DNA from 2 places in the Enterobacter sp. 4974935 genome. Region 2 is predicted to be linked to the other one. Evidence: predicted binding sites of a transcription regulator. Region 2 holds the regulator's gene; the other holds the start of a gene.

Region 1 (3,336 bases), 1.3 Mb from region 2:
GCGAGCATTTCCACGATATGTCCAACAGTGCCAGAAAAGTATGACAGTTATTTTTTTTGTTGGGGATTTTAGGGGGTTGGAGAAGGGAATATCGGGTAATGCAATATGTAGGTCGGGTAAGCGCAGCGCCACCCGACAGAACAAACTACTCTTCAGCCGCATGACCCTGCGGGGGCAACTTCACGCCGTCCAGCCAGGCGGCACCGTCGCGCATCTCAAGACGGCCGTCAACAAACCAGCTTACCACCAGCGGATAAATGGCATGTTCCTGAGCCTGTACACGTTCGGTCACGTCGTCTTCGTTGTCACCGTCAAAGACCGGTACTTTTGCCTGCAAAATGACCGGACCGCCGTCCAGCTCGTCGGTAACGAAATGCACGGAGGTACCATGCTCCTCATCGCCGTTCTCCAGCACCTGACGATGGGTATGCAGGCCAGGATATTTCGGCAGAAGAGAAGGGTGGATATTCAGCAAACGTCCGTTGTAATGCGCGACGAAGGCCGGGCTCAGGATACGCATGTAGCCCGCCAGCACCACCACGTCAGGCGCGTAGGCGTCAATCTCCTGCACCAGCTCACGGTCAAAGGCTTCACGCCCGGCGAACTGGCTGGCTTCCAGCGCGTGCGCAGGAATGTTCGCTTCCCGCGCGCGCTCAAGGCCGAACGCATCGGCCTTGTTGCTGAATACTGCCCGAATGGTGCCATTGATTTTCTTCTGTTTGCAGGCGTCTATGATTGCCTGCAAATTGCTTCCGTTGCCGGAAATGAGCACCACGATGTTTTTCATTCAATGACCACACGCTGTTCGGAATCGGAAGCTTTAATCGTACCGATTTTCCACGCGTTTTCACCTTTTTCTGTCAGCAGCTTAACCGCTTTATCCGCTTCGCTGGCGGGCAGGGCGATAACCATGCCCACGCCGCAGTTAAAGGTGCGGTACATTTCATGCTCGCTCACGTTGCCTGCGGTTTGCAGCCAGTTGAAGACGGACGGCCACTGCCATGAGGAGGCGTCGATCACCGCCTGGGTATTGTCCGGCAGCACGCGCGGAATGTTTTCCCAGAAGCCGCCGCCGGTAAGGTGAGCGATGGCGTGCACGTCAACGTTCTCAATCAGCTCCAGCACGTTTTTCACGTAGATGCGGGTCGGGGCCAGCAGGTGATCGGCCAGCGGTTTGCCGTCCAGCTCGGTGGTCAGCGGGTCGCAACCGCTCACTTCGAGAATCTTACGCACCAGAGAGTAGCCGTTGGAGTGCGGACCGCTGGAGGCCAGCGCAACCAGCACATCGCCGTCAGCCACTTTGCTGCCGTCGATAATTTCTGATTTTTCTACCACGCCGACGCAGAAGCCTGCGACGTCATAATCTTCTCCGTGATACATGCCAGGCATTTCAGCGGTTTCACCGCCGACCAGCGCACAGCCGGATTGCAGACAGCCTTCGGCGATACCGTTAATGACGCTGGCTGCGGTATCCACATCCAGCTTGCCGGTCGCGTAGTAATCCAGGAAGAACAGCGGCTCAGCGCCCTGTACCACCAGGTCGTTGACGCACATCGCCACCAGATCAATACCAATCGTATCGTGACGGTTAAGATCCATCGCCAGGCGCAGTTTTGTACCGACACCATCCGTACCCGAGACCAGCACAGGTTCACGATATTTTTGCGGCAGCGCGCACAGTGCGCCGAATCCACCCAGGCCACCCATCACTTCCGGGCGGCGGGTTTTTTTCACCACACCTTTGATTCGGTCAACCAGCGCATTACCTGCGTCAATATCAACACCGGCATCTTTGTAGCTGAGAGAAGTTTTGTTGGTCACGGCTTAAATCCCCACGCGATTGCATAGCTAGTAAGAAAAATCGGCGCAATTCTAACAGTCCAGGCAAACGTTTGCGAGCCTATTCTCGGCGCGGGGATCTTTTTTTCTGTGCGGACTGTCCAGGGCAACAAACTTGACTCCGTTCACGAAAATGAAACCGGTTTCGGCGATCTGCTTGCAACGGATATCCCCTTTGCACATCATCAAAATGAAACCGGTTTCTGTAACTGTTTTTGCAGAAAATAACGCAGAATGAGGGAAAGCGAATGTCAGGATTTAAAGCAGGTTTTCTGTGGGGTGGGGCCGTTGCGGCGCACCAGCTTGAAGGCGGCTGGAAAGAGGGCGGCAAGGGCGTGAGCGTTGCCGATGTCATGACGGCAGGCGCCCACGGGGTACCGCGTGAAATCACCAACGGCGTGCTGGAGGGGAAAAATTACCCAAACCACGAAGCCATCGACTTTTACCACCGCTATAAAGAAGACATCAAACTCTTTGCCGAGATGGGGTTCAAATGCTTCCGCACCTCCATTGCCTGGACGCGTATCTTCCCGAAAGGCGACGAGCTGGAGCCGAACGAAGCGGGACTCAAATTCTATGACGATCTTTTCGACGAGTGCCTGAAGCACGGCATCGAGCCGGTGATCACGCTTTCCCACTTCGAGATGCCTTTCCACCTCGTAACGGAATACGGCGGCTGGCGTAACCGTAAGCTGATCGACTTCTTTGTCCGCTTCGCGAAGGTCGTTTTTGAGCGCTATCAGCATAAAGTGAAGTACTGGATGACCTTTAACGAGATCAATAACCAGGCCAACTTTCACGAAGACTTTGCGCCGTTTACCAACTCCGGGCTGAAATATGCCCCGGGAGAAGATCGCGAGCCGGTGATGTTCCAGGCGGCGCACTATGAGCTGGTGGCCAGCGCCCTGGCGGTGAAAGCGGGGCGCGAGATCAACCCGTCACTGCATATCGGCTGCATGATTGCCATGTGCCCCATCTATCCGCTGACCTGTGCCCCGGACGACATGATGATGGCGATGAACGCCATGCATCGCCGCTACTGGTTTGCCGACGTTCACGTGCGCGGCAAGTATCCGCAGCATCTGCTCAATTACTTTGAACGTCGCGGCTTCGCGCTGGATATCACCGAAGAAGATAAAGTGGCGCTGACGCAAGGCTGCGTGGATTACATCGGGTTCAGCTACTACATGTCGTTCGCCACCAAAGCGACGGCGGATAATCCGACGCTGGATTATGACGAGAGCAAGAGCCTGGTTTCTAACCCGTACGTGCAGAAATCGGACTGGGGCTGGCAGATCGATCCTGTCGGGCTGCGCTACTCTCTGAACTGGTTCTGGGATCACTATCAGCTGCCGCTGTTTATTGTGGAAAACGGCTTTGGCGCGATCGACGTGCAGGAGAGCGACGGCACGGTGAACGACCAGTACCGCATCGACTACCTTTCCGCCCACATCCGCGAGATGAAAAAAGCGGTGGTGGAAGACGGCGTGGATCTGA
Region 2 (3,336 bases):
GAAGGCGGGCAGATACATGTCGGTCGCCAAAAAGCCCAGCACGCTTAAGCCGCCGAGCCAGACTAAAAATCCTTTCCTGGGTTGCACTTTTTTTCTCCTGAGGAGGCAGGTGTACGTTGGCGCAGAGTGTAGGGAGTGCAAAGCGGCTTGTGAAACGCTAATATTTGGTGGGTGCATTCAAAAAATTTGCAGGCTAAAGATGTGGTCAGATTATTCCCTTGAAGTGGTTGATGCCGTGGCGCGTAACGGCAGCTTTACCGGTGCCGCCCAGGAGTTGCACCGCGTTCCCTCGGCTATCAGCTATACGGTGCGCCAGCTGGAGGCGTGGCTGGCGGTCCCGCTGTTCGAGCGGCGTCATCGCGACGTGGAGCTCACGCCTGCCGGCGCGTGGTTTTTGAAGGAAGGCCGGTCTGTTATCAAAAAAATGCAGATCACCCGTGAGCAGTGCCAGCAGATCGCCAACGGCTGGCGCGGACATCTCGCTATCGCGGTGGATAACATCGTTAAGCCGGAGCGGACCCGGCAGATGATCGTCGATTTCTATCGTCATTTTTCCGACGTCGAACTGCGTGTGTCGCAGGAAGTGTTCAACGGCGTATGGGATGCGCTGGCGGACGGCAGGGCGGAGATGGCGATTGGTGCAACCCAGGCGATCCCGGTTGGCGGGCGCTACGCGTTTCGCGACATGGGCATGCTGAGCTGGACCTGCGTGGTCGCGCGCGATCACCCGCTGGCGGCGCTGGACGGGCCGCTGAGTGATGACACCTTACGCAACTGGCCCTCGCTGGTGCTGGAAGATACCTCCCGCTCGCTGCCCAAGCGCATTACCTGGCTGCTGGATAATCAGCGCCGCGTGGTTGCGCCGGACTGGGAGTCGTCAGCCACCTGTCTGAGCGCGGGGCTGTGCGTTGGCATGGTGCCGGTGCATTTTGCGCGCCCGCGCATCGACGCGGGAGAGTGGGTGGCTCTGACGCTGGAAAACCCTTTCCCGGATGCTGCATGCTGTCTGACGTGGCAGCAAAACGACGTCTCGCCCGCCATGGCCTGGCTGCTGGATTATCTGGGAGACAGCGAAACGCTGAACCGGGAGTGGTTGCGGGGACCAGCGTAGCTGGCCCCGTAAAGAGATTAACGTCGGTAGTCGCGGAACGGACCGTCGGCAACGGAACGGCGTTCAATCAGGCGCGGGTGGACCTCAATGGACTGGGACTGTTCTCGCTTGTTGACGATCCTGTCCATCAGCATATTGAAGGCCGTTTCACCCAGCGAATCTTTCGGCTGGTGAATGGTGGTCAGCGCCGGGGTAAAGAAACGGGCGTTGCGAACGTTATCATAGCCGATCACCGAGATGTCCTGCGGAACGCGAAGGCCGAGTTCATCCGCCGCGCAGAGCGCGCCCATTGCCATGATATCGCCGCCGCAGAATACAGCGGTAGGGCGATGCGGCTGGGAGACGATCTGCTGCATGGCGCGATAGCCCGACTCCGGCTCGAAATCGCCCTGGACAATCCAGTTTTCTGGCACGGTAATCAGCGCCTCTTCCATCGCTTTCATGAAACCGGCCAGACGGCCAGCACCGGTGTTACGCTCCAGCGGACCCGGGATCACGCCAATTTCACGATGCCCGCGTTCTACCAGATAACGCCCGGCCATGTAGCCGCCTTCAAAAGCGTTATCAATAACAGAGTCGGTGAAGTCTGCGCGCGCCTCGCCCCAGTCCATCACTACCATCGGAATGTGGCGATACTCTTCCAGCATGGAAAGGACCGACTCGGGGTATTCAGAACACATTACCAGCAGGCCGTCGACGCGCTTTTGCGCCATCATTGACAGGTAAGCGCGCTGTTTTTCAATGTTGTTCCACGCGTTGCCCAGAATCAGGGTATAGCCTTTCTGAAAGCAGTTTTTTTCAACGGCTTCGATGATTTCAGCAAAGTAGGCCGCTTCACTGCTGGTGGCCAGCAGGCCAATCGATTTGGTGTGATTAACCTTCAGGCTGCGGGCGACGGCACTTGGCGAGTAGTGCAGCTCTTTGATTGCCGCCCAGACGGCATTACGCGTCTCTTCAGCGACGAAACGCGTTTTGTTAATAACATGTGATACGGTTGTAGTGGAAACGTTTGCTCGTTTTGCTACGTCTTTAATTGTTGCCATTAAATGTCACTCCAGACCATATCCTAAGCTCCTGAAAAAATTGAAGGTAAACGTTTGCCTTCTCTCACCCTTATCACGCAAACATGAGTTGCGACACGCCGGGAAAACGACACAGGACGTCAGGAGGGGGTCAGTGGCCGGTACGCTAATAAATTTAGCGTGGAATTTTGTCCTATCTTGATGAAAAGGGGAAGAGGTAAAGTGGATATCCGCTTAAATCCTGGAAGATTTTTGACCTGAACTGTGTAAAAATGAGCAAGCTCACTTTTCGTAGGGTGAATAAAAGGAGAAAAATTGATGAGTACCGATCTGAAGTTTTCGCTGTTTACCACCATTGTTGTTCTTGCCCTGATTGTTGCGGGTGGTTTAACCGCTGCGCTGCACTGATTTAGGTGGAGGGAGAGTCTTCTCCCTCCCTTGCCGCTATTGTTACCTCTCCGGCAAAAATCTTTTGCCAAAATGTTAACTTCTCATTTTTTGTGATTGATGTCATGCTTTTGCCTTCTTAGTCTGTGCCGGGTAACGGCACGGTATCCGGAGTCTTTTCATGAAAATCAATTTTCCCCTGCTGGCCCTGGCGATTGGCGCCTTTGGGATTGGCACCACTGAATTCTCCCCGATGGGGTTATTGCCTGTTATCGCCCGGGGTGTGGACGTCTCTATCCCTGCGGCCGGTATGTTGATTAGCGCCTATGCGATCGGCGTGATGGTGGGCGCACCGCTGATGACGCTGCTGCTTTCGCACCGCGCGCGACGCAATGCGCTGATTTTCCTGATGGCAATTTTTACTCTCGGAAATGTGCTTTCCGCGATTTCGCCGGATTACACCACGCTGATGCTTTCCCGTATTCTGACCAGCCTGAACCACGGCGCTTTCTTCGGGCTGGGCTCGGTTGTTGCCGCAAGCGTAGTGCCAAAACATAAGCAGGCCAGCGCGGTAGCCACTATGTTTATGGGCCTCACTATCGCTAATATCGGCGGCGTTCCCGCTGCCACCTGGCTCGGAGAAGCCATCGGCTGGCGTATGTCTTTCCTCGCAACCGCCGGACTGGGCGTGGTCGCGATGGTCGCGCTGTTCTTCTCGCTGCCGAAAGGAAGTGCGGGAGAACGTCCGGAAGTACGTAAAGAGCTGGCGGTGCTGATGCGTCCTCAGGTGTTGTCCGCGCTGCTCACCACGGTGCT

What was found. Region 2 encodes PurR, which represses purine synthesis genes. Its sites were predicted from a motif close to CANGCAAACGTTTGCNTG; they were not measured.
Region 1: purM (phosphoribosylformylglycinamidine cyclo-ligase) is a predicted target of PurR. The motif match lies at 1,882-1,899, and genes of this name have one in related genera.

What each region holds. Positions count from the first base shown of each region.
Region 1 covers NZ_JBZWGT010000003.1:1,074,061-1,077,396, forward strand. Annotated here, with positions in the region: gene purN (phosphoribosylglycinamide formyltransferase) at 146-787, opposite strand; gene purM (phosphoribosylformylglycinamidine cyclo-ligase) at 784-1,821, opposite strand; gene AC4OVS_RS06355 (6-phospho-beta-glucosidase) at 2,088-3,336, shown strand, end outside.
Region 2 covers NZ_JBZWGT010000003.1:2,400,410-2,403,745, reverse strand. Annotated here, with positions in the region: gene punC (purine nucleoside transporter PunC) at 1-87, opposite strand, end outside; gene punR (DNA-binding transcriptional activator PunR) at 200-1,111, shown strand; gene purR (HTH-type transcriptional repressor PurR) at 1,129-2,154, opposite strand; gene cydH (cytochrome bd-I oxidase subunit CydH) at 2,452-2,541, shown strand; gene AC4OVS_RS12660 (MFS transporter) at 2,702-3,336, shown strand, end outside.